DNA from 2 places in the Bacillus vallismortis genome. Region 2 is predicted to be linked to the other one. Evidence: predicted binding sites of a transcription regulator. Region 2 holds the regulator's gene; the other holds the start of a gene.
What was found. The regulator NrdR, encoded in region 2, represses ribonucleotide reductase genes. The targets are predictions, from matches to a motif close to AACACNATATATNGTGTT.
Positions count from the first base shown of each region.

Region 1 (7,647 bases), 1.1 Mb from region 2:
TGTCGAGCTGAAGCTGGAAGCCTCTGTAAAACCGGCTGGTGAATAAGAATCAGACGGTCACTCACAGACCGTCTGTTTTTTTTTCTTTAGCAGGGGCTTTCGACTGATTTAACACGACAACGCCAGCAATGACAAGCATGAGTCCGAACACTCCCTTTAAACTGATGGTTTCGCCAAAAAGCAAAAATCCGACAATGGCTGTAAGCGCCGTTCCAACACCCGACCATGTCGCATACGCGCTAGATAAGTCAACGGTTTTTAAAGAAAAGCTTAGAAAGGTAAAAGCAGAAAGAAATCCAGCAACGACTCCGGCAATGGGCAAGGCTTGTGTAAATCCTTCTGAAAGCTTCAGCATGGTACTCCCGAAAACCTCAAATACAATGGCAAGAGCCAAGTAAATCAATCCTTTCATCATGATCACTCCTTTACTGCCAATTAAGTAGCACGACTCCCGATAGTAATAAAAGAATGCCGATAAGCCCTTTGACATTCAGTTCTTCCTTAAACCATTTCACTCCGATCACAGCTGTCAGCACCGTGCCCACACCGCTCCAAGTCGCATATGAGAGGCTCAGGGGGATGTGATTTAAGGTGAGTGACAGCATGTAAAAGGCGATGAAGTAGCCAATTATGACCATGACGCTGGGTTTCCACTTTTTAAAGCCGTCAGACACCTTCAGCATAGCCGCACCAAGTGATTCTGAGCATATAGCAATCGTGAGGAATATGTATCCTAACAACATTGTGAATTCTCCTCACTTCAAATTTGTTTTGAGATTATAAAATCGTCAGCTAGAAAAATAGTAGTGCATGCCTAACGGCCAGTCAAGAGATTCATTTTACTCACAGACAAGAGACCTCTTTTTAAGAGGCCTCTTTTTTCATTAATAGTAATAAGGATATGGAGGATAATAGGGATAACCGCCATAAAAATAAGGATTAAATAAAGCGCTTCCTATAAGCCCGCCTGCAAGGCCGCCGATAAACGGTCCCCCAAAAAAGCCAAATGGCCGGCCAAAACCAAATCCATAGCCAAATCCAGGTCTTCCAAACCCAAATGGTCTTCCGAATCCGAAAGGTCTTCCAATGATCCTTGTATCTGCAGCAGTAAAATAATGATCTACTTCATTCATGTTTTCTTTCCTCCTGTCATAAAGTGTAGATGATGCAGTGTATTCAGCCTATCGGGATTTGATTGGGCGAATTGAGGGAATGGAAGGGATGTGAACATATTGGGCCTGTATCCATCTGACTGGTCAAAAGCGCCGCCTCACGTACACACTTATCATGCCAAAACGACGAGGGAACAGGGGCATTATCATCTTATTGAAGGGTTTACACAGCCGGCAAACGGATCGAATACCGATCAGCATACACACTATTTTTCAGGGATTACATCTTTTGAAAACGGTCATTTTCACCGGTATTACGGAATCTCGGGTCCTGCGATTCCTCGTACTGACGGCACTCATTATCATAAAATCGAAGAAGCAACGTATCTGGCCTATAACGAACCGATTGAGATCCAGTACGGAGGCGTTGTATATGCTTCTGGTGATGACGAAAAGAAAACGCATCGGCATGTCCTGAAAGGAAGGACGAGAGAAATCGTCGGCAATGAGCCGCTCGGCTGGTAGAAGGATGTTTACCGATGCAAAAAAAGGGCAAAATGGATAGGTGGTTATACATGATGAATGCTATAATGGGGGGAGATTGATAAAAGAGAGTGATACATATTGAATAATACAAAGCAGCCCGTTGTCATTTTAGTCGGACCGACGGCAGTGGGGAAAACAAATTTAAGTATTCAGCTGGCTAAATCCTTGAACGCTGAAATTATCAGCGGAGATTCAATGCAGGTTTATAAAGGGATGGATATTGGAACAGCTAAAATCACCGAACAGGAGATGGAGGGAGTGCCCCATCATCTGATTGACATTTTAGATCCCCAAGATTCTTTCTCCACCGCAGATTATCAAAACGTAGTGAGAAACAAAATCACTGAGATTGCAAAAAGAGGAAAGCTTCCGATGATTGTCGGCGGTACAGGGCTTTACATACAATCTGTGCTTTACGATTATACATTTACGGAAGAGGCGAACGATCCTGAGTTTCGGCAGAGCCTGCAAATGGCTGCTGAGCGGGAAGGCGCTGATTTTCTTCACGCCAAACTTGCTGCGGCAGATCCAGAAGCAGCAGCTGCGATTCATCCCAATAATACAAGAAGGGTTATTCGCGCCCTGGAAATTTTACATACGTCTGGAAAAACGATGTCTCAGCATTTGAAGGGGCAAAAACGAGAACTCCTGTACAATGCAGTGTTAATCGGGCTGACGATGGATAGAGAGACGCTGTATGCAAGAATTAATCAGCGGGTCGACATGATGATGGAGGCAGGTCTTCTTCCGGAAGTAAAGCGCCTCTACGACAGGAATGTGAGAGACTGTCAATCGATTCAGGCGATAGGTTATAAGGAGCTATACGCCTATTTTGATGGTTTTGTGACACTTTCTGATGCCGTCGCTCAACTAAAGCAGAACTCAAGGCGGTATGCGAAACGCCAGCTGACATGGTTTCGCAACAAAATGCAGGTTACCTGGTTCGATATGACACCGCCCGTTGATATGGAGCTGAAAAAAAAGGAAATTTTCACACATATAGCAGGAAAACTCGAACTTTAATCGAAACTGTATGATATAGAGAATCAAGGAGGACGAAACATGAAACCGATTAATATTCAGGATCAGTTTTTGAATCAAATCCGGAAAGAAAATACGTATGTCACTGTTTTTTTGCTGAATGGCTTTCAGTTGCGGGGCCAGGTAAAAGGTTTTGATAACTTTACCGTATTGCTGGAATCAGAAGGGAAGCAGCAGCTGATATATAAACATGCGATCTCAACGTTTGCGCCGCAAAAAAACGTCCAGCTTGAACTCGAATAGATCAAAAATCAACATGTTAATGCATGCGAAGGCTGTCGGGAAATCCCGGCAGCCGTTTTTTAACATCATCCAATTTCGATTCGACAATTTGTAAGCAGACCATGCCAAGGCACGGTCTTTTTTTATGAGATCAACATATGTGAATTGAAATGGTATATTATGTATTAAAAAAGAATCCGGGGGTGACGGCAACCTTGTTTGAAAGTGAGACAGAACTGAGACGAATCAGGATAGCGCTTGTGTGGATAGCTGTATTTTTGCTGTTCGGGGCGTGCGGGAATCAAGATACCATCATCGAAACAGACAGCGGCAATTCAGGTTATGAAACGCCTCAGCCGACCACGTTTCCTCTTGAGCATAATCATTTTGGTGTTATGGAGGACGGCTATATCAAAATTTATGAGTATGATGAGTCCCGCAATGAGGTAAAGCTGAAGAAAGAATACTCTGATTATGAGCTTGAATAAATTTCACAAGCATCCGAATTTACAAAGCGAATGCTTCCCGCTAAACTAAATACAGACAGATCAAACAGAGGGTGAAAAAATGAAGCATAAAGTGATCGTGAATCATTGGGAAGAAATCTGCGAAGATGATTCTTGCTATGAGTATGGAACAAGCATCATTGTGAACGGAAAAGAATTAATTAGAGAAGCGTCAATTATCAGCGCATTGAAGGCGGTATTAGAAGAAATCGGTGCGGATGTTGAAATAGAAGAAACAGTAGAGAGTGAAAAATGCTGTGATAGCTTAAGAAAAAAAAATCTAGACTACTAAGCAGTTTTTTTTCATGTTATGATATACATCGGCTTAAAAACGACACCCCGAGTAGGACGAGAGACCATTCTCGTTCTGCTCTCTTTTTTGGGCCCTAATGAGCCTGCCTATTTGCCTGATTTGATCAAAATATGAATTTTTCATAAAAACAAATCTATATGTTGTGTTTTTGTTAGAGGATAGTATACTATATATAGTGTTAGTGATGAGAGATTCATATTTTTTGATAGGTCGTGATAAAACGTGGTACAAATCATATTTGATTCGAAAACAGGGAATGTTCAGCGGTTTGTGAATAAAATCGGCTTTCAGCAGATACGCAAGGTGGACGAAATTGACCACTTGGACACTCCGTTTGTTTTGGTCACCTACACGACAAACTTCGGTCAGGTACCGGCATCAACACAATCATTTCTCGAAAAATACGCCCATCTTTTATTAGGAGTCGCTGCGAGCGGCAATAAAGTATGGGGCGATAACTTTGCAAAAAGCGCCGATACCATTTCAAGACAATATCAGGTGCCGATCTTGCACAAATTTGAACTCAGCGGCACATCTAAAGACGTTGAATTGTTTACTCAGGAGGTAGAAAGAGTTGTCACAAAATCAAGTGCCAAAATGGATCCAGTTAAATAACGAAATCATGATCCAAAAAGATGGAAAATTCCAGTTTGATAAGGATAAAGAGGCTGTACATAGCTATTTTGTAGATTATATCAATCAAAACACAGTGTTCTTTCACGATTTAAAAGAGAAGCTGGATTATTTGATTGAAAACCAATACTACGAAGAGGAATTCTTAAGCCTGTATTCTTTTGAAGACATTAAAGACGTGTTTAAGACAGCTTACGCTAAGAAGTTTCGTTTTCCTTCCTTCATGAGTGCGTTTAAATTCTATAATGACTATGCTTTGAAGACGAATGACAAGAAAAAAATCCTCGAGCGTTATGAGGACCGAATCTCAATTGTTGCGCTGTTCTTCGCAAACGGTGACACGGAGAAAGCAAAAGAATATGTGAATCTGATGATCAATCAGGAATATCAGCCGAGCACACCTACATTTTTGAACGCCGGCAGAAAACGCCGCGGTGAACTGGTGAGCTGCTTCTTGCTTGAAGTCAATGATTCTTTAAACGACATTTCACGAGCGATCGATATCTCCATGCAACTTTCTAAGCTCGGCGGAGGGGTTTCTCTTAACTTGTCCAAGCTTCGCGCCAAAGGTGAAGCCATTAAAGATGTTGAAAATGCCACAAAAGGCGTTGTAGGCGTCATGAAGCTTCTTGATAACGCGTTCCGCTACGCTGACCAAATGGGACAAAGACAAGGATCAGGAGCGGCGTACTTGAACATTTTCCACCGCGATATCAATGATTTTCTTGATACGAAAAAGATTTCAGCGGATGAAGATGTGCGCGTCAAAACGCTCTCTATCGGTGTTGTCATTCCGGATAAGTTCGTCGAGCTTGCGCGCGAAGACAAAGCGGCTTACGTATTTTATCCGCACACGATTTATAAAGAGTACGGCCAGCACATGGATGAGCTGGACATGAACGAAATGTACGACCAATTTGTCGACAATCCTCGGGTGAAAAAGGAAAAAATCAACCCGCGGAAATTGCTTGAGAAACTGGCGATGCTTCGTTCGGAATCAGGCTATCCATACATCATGTTCCAAGACAACGTGAATAAAGTGCATGCGAATAACCATATCTCCAAGGTGAAATTCTCTAACCTTTGCTCTGAAGTGCTTCAGGCATCTCAGGTTTCTTCATATACAGACTATGACGAAGAAGATGAAATCGGTTTGGATATTTCCTGCAACCTTGGTTCGCTTAACATTCTCAATGTCATGGAGCACAAATCAATCGAGAAGACAGTTAAGCTTGCGACAGACTCTTTAACACACGTGTCTGAAACGACTGATATTCGCAATGCGCCTGCTGTAAGACGGGCGAACAAAGCGATGAAATCAATCGGTCTCGGCGCTATGAACCTTCACGGCTATCTTGCGCAAAACGGCATTGCGTATGAAAGCCCGGAAGCGCGCGACTTTGCAAACACGTTCTTTATGATGGTGAACTTTTACTCCATCCAGCGTTCTGCGGAAATCGCAAAAGAGAAGGGCGAAACGTTTGATCAATATGAAGGATCAACCTATGCGACAGGTGAATACTTCGACAAGTACGTTTCAACTGATTTCTCACCGAAATACGAAAAAATCGCTGCTCTGTTTGAAGGTATGCATATCCCGACGACAGAGGATTGGGAAAAGCTAAAAGCATTTGTGGCTGAACACGGCATGTATCACAGCTACAGATTATGCATTGCGCCGACAGGCTCTATCTCATATGTTCAATCAAGCACGGCGTCTGTCATGCCGATTATGGAACGGATTGAAGAAAGAACATACGGCAACTCAAAAACGTACTACCCAATGCCTGGGCTTGCATCTAATAACTGGTTCTTCTATAAAGAAGCCTACGATATGGATATGTTCAAGGTTGTCGATATGATCGGGACAATCCAGCAGCACATTGATCAAGGAATCAGCTTCACGTTGTTCTTAAAAGATACAATGACGACTCGTGATTTAAACCGAATCGATCTGTATGCACATCACAGAGGAATAAAAACCATTTACTATGCAAGAACAAAAGATACTGGGCAAGACAGCTGCCTTTCTTGTGTTGTTTGATTAAAGGAGAGTTTATAGTGACAAAAATTTATGACGCAGCAAACTGGTCAAAGCATGAAGATGATTTTACCCAAATGTTCTATAACCAAAATGTGAAACAGTTCTGGCTTCCGGAAGAGATTGCTTTAAACGGCGATCTCCTCACATGGAAGTACCTTGGAAAAAACGAGCAGGACACTTATATGAAGGTACTGGCCGGACTGACTCTTCTTGATACAGAGCAGGGGAATACGGGGATGCCGATCGTGGCTGAACACGTAGACGGCCACCAGCGGAAAGCGGTGCTGAACTTTATGGCGATGATGGAGAACGCTGTCCATGCGAAGTCGTACTCTAATATTTTCATGACCCTGGCACCGACTGAAACGATTAATGAAGTATTCGAATGGGTTAAGCAAAATAAATATTTGCAGAAAAAAGCGCAAGTCATCGTCGGCCTTTACAAAGCCATTCAAAAAGATGATGAAATCTCTTTGTTCAAAGCGATGGTTGCTTCCGTCTATCTCGAAAGTTTCCTTTTCTACAGCGGTTTCTATTATCCGTTATATTTCTATGGACAAGGGAAACTGATGCAAAGCGGTGAAATCATCAACCTGATTCTTCGTGATGAAGCGATCCACGGCGTTTATGTGGGTCTCCTTGCTCAGGAAATCTATCATAAGCAGACAGAAGAGAAAAAAGCAGAGCTACGCGAATTTTCGATCAACCTTCTGAATGAGTTATATGAAAATGAGCTTGAGTATACAGAGGACTTGTACGATCAAGTCGGACTTTCACACGATGTGAAGAAATTTATCCGCTATAATGCCAATAAAGCGCTCATGAACCTTGGATTTGAGCCATTCTTTGAAGAAGAAGATATTAATCCGATCGTTTTAAACGGATTAAATACAAAAACAAAATCGCATGACTTCTTCTCTATGAAGGGGAACGGCTATAAAAAAGCGACAGTTGAGCCGCTCAAAGACGATGACTTTTATTTTGGAGATGAAAAAGAGCAGATCTAATATCTACTCAGATTAAAGAGAAAGTGGGGGCTTAAAAGACATGGTGTCAAAGAAGCCCTCATTTTTTAATTTTTAATCTACCGATACACGATATTTAGTGTTCAATTCAGAATGAAACATCTATATTATTGCACAATTGATTTTTCGAAAAAGCTGTCGAGATTTTCTCGACAGCCTGAGCAGATCTAATATCTGCTCTTTTCGGCTTGAATGAATGAGGAGG
Region 1 is NZ_CP026362.1:1,701,040-1,708,686, reverse strand. Features, by position in the region: gene BV11031_RS09375 (OsmC family protein) at 1-46, shown strand, start outside; partial or broken gene ebrB (multidrug efflux SMR transporter subunit EbrB) at 58-412, opposite strand; gene ebrA (multidrug efflux SMR transporter subunit EbrA) at 426-743, opposite strand; gene BV11031_RS09360 (hypothetical protein) at 885-1,133, opposite strand; gene BV11031_RS09355 (YmaF family protein) at 1,224-1,637, shown strand; gene miaA (tRNA (adenosine(37)-N6)-dimethylallyltransferase MiaA) at 1,737-2,681, shown strand; gene hfq (RNA chaperone Hfq) at 2,721-2,942, shown strand; gene BV11031_RS09340 (YmzC family protein) at 3,137-3,409, shown strand; gene BV11031_RS09335 (hypothetical protein) at 3,489-3,719, shown strand; gene nrdI (class Ib ribonucleoside-diphosphate reductase assembly flavoprotein NrdI) at 3,963-4,355, shown strand; gene nrdE (class 1b ribonucleoside-diphosphate reductase subunit alpha) at 4,315-6,417, shown strand; gene nrdF (class 1b ribonucleoside-diphosphate reductase subunit beta) at 6,435-7,424, shown strand.
Region 1: a site for NrdR is predicted at 3,903-3,920, ahead of nrdI (class Ib ribonucleoside-diphosphate reductase assembly flavoprotein NrdI). Genes of this name have one in related genera too.

Region 2 (7,647 bases):
ATTCAGCGCAATGGTTCCGGGGATGATTCCCGCGGCCGTTGCCGAAAAATACGGCAGCTTTTTGACATTGGAAAGGCCTGCCGCATAGCTGACGAAATCAAAATTAATCGGCAGGATTCTTAAAAGCAAGATATAAAAAAATCCATTGTCCTCCATCTGCTTCTGAATCGCTTCCAGCTTTTCGTACTGGCCGTTCTTTTTTCCCGCAAACAAACCGGCGGCAAAAAACGAGACAGCCGCAGCGCACATTGAACCGAATAATGTGTAAAGCGTGCCGAGAAGCGGGCCAAACGCAAGTCCTCCCGCTATAGAAACAACAGATACAGGAAATAACACAAAAGGTCTGAAGATGGATATTCCAATAAATATCAGCGGTGCAAAGCCCCCGAACGATAATACCCATATCCTGATCTCTTTCGGCGAGAGATTCAAATACGTTTTATTTCCCCAAAAGATTAAACCAGCACCTGCAAGCACTGCCAGCCATTTAACAGCCGTTTTTCGTTTCATACCCTCAGTTCCTTCCCCTTTGAACCGCAGTTTACGGATGTCGGCGGTTTTCTCCGTCCAGGCGGATTGGAGCAGCCAAATATAAGATTCGCTCCATTAATCTTGCGGCTTTCACTTCTTCCTTTTCTCCCCTTTGCGAGTACGTAAAATGGTGCTTCAGCTCGTCAGGTGAGAAATTAGACGAAAAGAAAGTCGGCAGCTGCTGAGACATTCTGTGCTGGAGCACTGTTCCGATGACTTCATCCCTTACCCAGCTCGTCATTGATTCTGCTCCGATGTCATCAAGCATCAATACGGGTGTTGTTTTAACCATATTGAGCTTCTCTTCCAAAGATTTGTCTTGCAGCGAATTCTTAAGCTCTCTCACAAATTCGGGCACATAGACGATCATCGAAGAATACTCTTTTTCCGCGAGCTCATTGGCGATCGCAGCGAGCATAAACGTTTTTCCTACTCCGAATTTTCCGTACAAATACAGTCCTTTCCCTTTTCCCGTCTCATTATAGCTTTTCAGGAAATCCGTTACATGCTGGAACATCGCAAGCCTGCTCGGATCGCTTATATCAACTTGCTGGAAAGTCGCCCCGAGAAGATCCTGCTGAATATACATGCTTTTCATAAGGGATTTTTGTTTTTTCTGCTGATCGAGCTTCCGTTTAACCGGACATTCATAATACTCGATATCAATAGACCGGCCATTGACAACAAGCTTCGGATGGTAGCCCTCCAACAAATTGTTGCAATCTTCATCTTCCGAACAATAAGAACATTTCTTGCTTTGCCCGGTATATTCATAAAGCTTATTCAAGCTCTTTTCGATCATTTTTTGGTCAATTATGTTTTCGTTTTCCTTCAAAAATGCCTGAACATCTTGATCCTTCATGACCTTTTCCTTCATTTGTTCAAGACGTTTTTGGAAATCCGGCCTGCCGGTTACGCCCTGCAGGGAACGGCCGATTGGTTCCATCTATTCCTTCACCCCGCATCTCTGTCTTTAATAGGCAGAGTATTTTTTGAGTTTTTCCATTTCTTCCATCATCTTTTTCTTCTGTTCTTCCAGATCCTGCGGTTGCAGCTTTTGCTGTCCGGATTCTGGATCGGACGCTGTCTCCTTTTCTTTCATCCAATCAGGAAGTTTTTCTTCGCGAATCACTTTTTGGTTTCGTTTTGAAGGCTGATTTGTTTTCCCTTCAGCCCATTCAAGATATTGACGGTTTTCTTCTATCGCGAGCCTCATCGCTTCTCTGACCGTTTTCACCTTTTTGCGGGCCCAATGCGAGGCGATTTTTTGGATATAGTTTTTCGACAGCTTCATGTCGGTTTTCAGCATGACGTAATAAATCAACACATTTGTAACGCCTGGCTCGAGCTTTTGTTCAAACATAATTTCTTCTATGATTTTCAGATCTGCTTTTGACGGCTCTGTTCCATCGGCAATGTCCTGCAAAAGCTTCTTCGGAGAAATCGTCTCCAGCAAGGCGATCAGCTTCCCGTCCAACGAATCCTCTTCCGCCGGTTTTTCGCCCTCACGCAGATGCACCGGCTGTGTTTTTTCCACGATGTTTGGCAGCTGTCCGTTTCTTTCAATTTGATACCAGTCGCTGGCCGCTTTTCTTAAAGCCTCCGACGTAATCACGTCACGTTCATCAATCGCGCTCATCACAACATTTTGCATCTGCAGCGGATCTATTCCGTACAGATAAGAAAGCTTTTTGATTGTGTCCCGCACCTGCTGGGTCATCGCTTTTCTCGGAATCATCGTCTCAGAAAGACCCGCTAAAAACAAATCAAAATCAAACACATCCTCTGTTATGGTGTAGGACGGAGCTTGTCCGACAGAAGTATATTCTGTGCCCGGGGCAAGTCTCACTGTTTCCTCCATATCAGATGTAAGCTTCCATTCACTCGGCTGCAGTGATTCAAACGCATGATTAAACGGACGCGTAATGTCTTTGGCATCTTCTGAAACGGCGGGGTGCGTGAAAAATTGTTTTAATTGCTGGTATTTTGTTTTTCCGACTCTATTATACAGAAAAACATTCAGCATCCCGTCTTCAAAAAACTCATTTGGCCTGAGCGGCGGAAGGATTTCATATATAAAGAGGCGCTCCTGCCGCTCGGACTCTTTCATATATACTTTTAGCAATCCGATGCCCTCGAGCTTCCCCTGTTCCTGATGGATTGTTTTTAAGTTAGACTGTGTCATCCCCATCAGCTGTCTATGTGTGGACTCGCCGCCCCACAGACGGTTTTGTTCCAGCTCTCCCCACAATGTCATATAAAGTGAGAATGCAACAGGGCCGATTAAGGGCTGATACAGTTGTGTGATAATTTGTCTGTCTATATCCTGCAGCATCGATCTGCTTTTGACCACATACGGATCTACAGGCAGTACATCTTTCCAATAGTCAGCCATACATTCTCAAACCTTCCGAATTTGTTTCTACCTTTCATTTTACACCGTTTCGCATATCTATCAAATGCCAATTTTGCACATGAGAAAAGAGCTAGAAGAATCCTCTTAGCTCTTTTACCGCTCTTTCTTTATTAAGTCTTTTAATTCGTCGATAAAGACGTTTATATCTTTAAACTGCCGATAGACTGACGCGAACCGCACATATGCGACTTCATCAATCTTAGCCAGCCGATCCATGACCATTTCCCCGACGAGCTCGCTTTTCACCTCAGAGCAGCCTTGATTGCGAAGTTCTTTTTCAATATCAAAGCACATGTCTTCAAGCGTTTTGAGTGGAACAGGTCTTTTTTCGCATGCTTTTATGAGGCCGCGCAGCATTTTTTCTCTGCTGAATTCCTCCCGCACGCCTTCTTTTTTCACGACGATAAGCGGGGTTTCCTCCACTTTCTCAAAGGTGGTAAACCGGTAATGGCAGGATTCGCACTCCCGTCTTCGCCGAATGGATTTTCCGTCATCAACAGGACGTGAATCTAGGACCCGCGTACCGTTATGCTGGCATGAAGGACATTTCAATAAAATCAGCTCCCAACTATTTCGTTCCCTGGAATGTATTTTCGGCAGCCTCCGCCTTTTTAAAATAGATGTGACATCTGTCGGGAGAGCCGTTGTGTAAAGCTGTATCTACAGCATCAGGTGGTTTGTGAAAATCTCTTTCTATTTTACAAAAAAAAAGAAAAAAGAAAAAGCTGACAGCTTTATTTCTTTATAAAAAATAAAAGGAGCATAAGCTAAAAAGCGCATAACGGCTTTCTAGCTTGCTCCCTTTGTGTTCGTGTTTCCTTTTATAGTACTTTCGCTTGTGCCTGTTTAATTTGCACAGGCCCCATTCCTCTTGGTATTTCAATGTTTTCTCTTGTATCAGCATGTAATGCCTCTGCGATGTAGTCAGCAGCGACATTAGGATCTAAGTCTCCACAAGTATAAACATCAATGCTCGCATATCCGTGCTCAGGAAAACTGTGAATCGTTAAATGTGATTCAGAAATAATCACAACTCCGCTTACGCCTTGCGGTGCAAATTTGTGAAATGCAACCTCGCGCACCTCAGCACCTGATTTTAGAGCAGCATTTACAAACGTTTTTTCAATAAAATCCATGTCATTCAGCTTATCAAAATCGCATCCCCATAGCTCGGAGATAACGTGACGCCCCATTGTTTCCATAGTCATGGACCCCCCTTAACAAGAATTAAAAAGTGAAATTCCAACAACTGGGTCGGCCATTTACCACGGGGGAAAGTTAGTCCGGAGAGGTCCTAACCCTTTAAGTAATTCCGAAACAGTCTCAAGCAAGAAGTTCACGAAAAATAGTATACTGTGTTTAAGTCTAATTTGCAAGGTGCGTTTTTTCAGAAATATGCTGTTAAGGGTTTTTTCTTCAAAAAGCGTCCATGACCTTATTTTATACAGCAGACGGATGTTTCATTCGTGCCGCTACATGGCGGATCAGATCAACGACTCTGCAGGAGTAGCCCCATTCGTTATCATACCAAGCGAGCACCTTTATTTTTCTGTCTTCCATTACCATTGTCGTAAGCCCGTCAATGACCGCTGAATGCGGATTTGTATTATAGTCAGTCGAAACGAGCGGTTCATCAGAATAATCAAGAACACCGTACATCGACGTTTTGGCAGCACGTTTAAATGCCTCATTTACCTCTTCAGCGGTTACGTCCATTTTCAGATCGACAACGAGATCAACCAATGAGACGTTCGGAACAGGGACGCGCAAGGCAAGGCCGTGAAGCTTTCCTTTCAGATGTGGCAGCACGAGCGAAAGCGCCTTTGCCGCTCCTGTTGTCGTCGGAATGATGGATTCACCGCATGCGCGCGCCCGGCGCAAATCTTTGTGGGGATTATCAATATTTTTCTGGTCATTTGTATACGCGTGAACTGTGGTCATCAGCCCGCTTTCAATGCCAAATTCTTCATCCAGCACTTTTACAACAGGCGCAAGGCAGTTTGTCGTGCATGACGCATTTGAAATAATGACATGGCGATCGGCGTCGAATTGGTCCTCATTTACTCCCATCACTATGGTAACGTCTTCATTTTTTCCCGGAGCAGTCAAAATGACTTTTTTCGCGCCCGCTTCTATATGGCCCATCGCTTTATCCTTCGAATTAAATTTTCCTGTCGCTTCCACGACAATGTCAATCTCATATTCCCGCCAAGGCAGCTGTTTTGGATCACGGCTATTTAACAGAAGCACTTTCTTCCCATTTACGATCAGGCTGTTTTCATCAGCCACAACCTCTTTGTGGTACCTGCCGTGAATTGTGTCATACTTTATTAAATGAGCCAGCGTTTCTGCGGAATAGCTGGCGTTAATGGCCACTACTTGAATTTGATCGTCTACCATCGCTTTTCTAAAAACCATTCTTCCGATTCTTCCAAACCCGTTGATCGCTACTTTTACCTTCATGTTGGACACCCCTTATCAATTATGCCATCCTAATTTGTTATCATCTTTAATTAGTATAACACATTAAAATGAATTCGCCAGTACATATTGATAAAAATCAACGATTACAACGCTAATTTATGATGCACGATATATTTTCTTGCACACAAATTTAGTTTGAGAATCAAAAAGCAGCCAGCGCTTCGCACTGACTGCCCCCATTGTTTATGATTCCTGACTCAACTTATCATTGAGCACACTTTCTTCTAGCACTGAAAATGTATCCTCGTACACTCTGTTAATATGGTTCGCCCCCCAATCACACAGCATATCTAAAATCCCTTCTAAGCTGCGGCCGTATTCGCTGAGCTCGTACTCCACTTTGGAAGGCACCTGATTGTACACGATCCGGTTAATAACGCCGTCCACTTCCAGCTCACGCAGCTGCTGGGTCAGCTTTTTTTGCGTGATGTTGGGCATCAGGCGCTTTCATCACTCGTGTGTTTTTTTCCGTGCGTCAGATGGCATAAAATAACGAATTTCCACTTCCTGCCAATCACTTCAAGAGTCGCTTCAACAGAAATGTTATATTTCCCCTTCCCCATACAATCCATTCTCCTTACAGGCACCAAAAAGTGAATACAGCACTTAAAAGTACGTACTTTTCTTTCCTAACGATATGTTTCATAATCACATTTGCCGGCTGATTTGAATCTGCTTTTTTATTTATATAGCTTGCTCGGCAGAATTTCAATCATACAACACATCATACAAAGGAGGAACATGATGACTTCAGCCAAAAAAAGCAGCATTCCCGCCACTTCTGATCTATGATCAATCAAATGGAATTTCACCCGCACCTTAAATAAAAAGAGCTGATGACATACTGCAAAAAAAAGGCATCCAGATGGAAGCTTGGTCACCTTTCATGCAGGTGCAGCTGCCTGGATCACCCTGTACTGGCTGACATTGCTCAAAGATATAACAAATCCGCAGCATGGCATCATAACGATTCCTAAATCAACAAAGGAACACTCATAATAGAAAATGCCAGCGTATTTGACTTTGAAGTAACAAGGATGACATGAATCGCATCGATGCGCTGAATGAAAACCTGCGCGCTGGCCCTGATCTGGAAAACTTTGATTTTTCATGTCAAAAAACACCGTTTGTATTGAACGGTGTTCAGATTGTTGACAAAGTCCTAAAACGGTTTTCGTTTTTAGGATTTTGTCATCTATTCAGCGTGATTGAACCTTGAAGTCCAGGAAGGCCGAGCATCGGAGCAGACTTTCACAGGATGTGATGACGGCGGCGTTTAGGCAGGACGCCTAAGCATTTAGCCGCCGTTCCTTTCGTCTTTCGTGAGCACCGACGCCTAGGCCTGACAACGAATGCGAGGGTTTGTCGACATGCTGAAACACTGTCCGTATTAAACGGGGGTTTTGTATTATGCCCAGCTGCTGATGATTTCATCAAGCTGCCTTCTGGTCTCTTCAAGCGTGCCGCTGTTATCGATGACTCGATCTGCTCTCGCTGTTTTTTCCTCTAAGGGCATTTGAGAGCGGATACGGCTGACTGCTTCTTCTTCCGTCAGCTGATTGCGCTTCATCAGACGCTCGAGCTGAAGCTCTTTTGTCACACTGACCACAATAATTTTATCAACTAAAGATTCCAATTTGCTTTCGAACAAAAGCGGGATATCCAATACAACAAATGCCTCCCGGTTCGCGATGGCTTCATCACGGCGCTTGAGCATTTCCTGCCTGACTGCGGGATGAACAATCGCATTTAAGGCGAGACGCTTTTGTTCATTTGTAAATACCAGCGCCCCTAGCTTTTTCCGATCTATATCACCGTTTGGGAGCAGTATGTCTTCACCAAATTCGTCAATGATTTGCCGGTAGGCCGGCATCCCTTTTTCTACCGCTTGTTTTGCAATGATATCTGCATCAATAACTGTAATCCCTTTATCAATCAGCATATTGGCAACCGTGCTTTTGCCGCTAGCTATTCCTCCCGTTAAACCAATGACTAAGGTCAAGAGATCCACTCCTTTTTACATTTTCCAAAGCCCGATCGTGATCAGCAGAAGCCCCGGCAAAAACGCCATTTTATCGATCCATTTCCACTTAGACAGAAAATGGCCGGCGTTGATTCCGATTGATACAAACAGCGAGCTCATGATCGCCACGGCGATGCTCATCACAATTGGTGAAAAACCGAGAATGGCTGCCCCTATCCCTGCTCCGAAGGCA
Region 2 is NZ_CP026362.1:637,470-645,116, reverse strand. Features, by position in the region: gene BV11031_RS03510 (TVP38/TMEM64 family protein) at 1-510, opposite strand, end outside; gene dnaI (primosomal protein DnaI) at 542-1,477, opposite strand; gene dnaB (replicative helicase loading/DNA remodeling protein DnaB) at 1,505-2,926, opposite strand; gene nrdR (transcriptional regulator NrdR) at 3,041-3,499, opposite strand; gene speD (adenosylmethionine decarboxylase) at 3,769-4,149, opposite strand; gene BV11031_RS03485 (glyceraldehyde-3-phosphate dehydrogenase) at 4,388-5,410, opposite strand; partial or broken gene BV11031_RS03480 (winged helix-turn-helix transcriptional regulator) at 5,615-5,994, opposite strand; partial or broken gene BV11031_RS03475 (aldo/keto reductase) at 6,220-6,539, shown strand; gene coaE (dephospho-CoA kinase) at 6,840-7,433, opposite strand; partial or broken gene ytaF (sporulation membrane protein YtaF) at 7,449-7,647, opposite strand, start outside.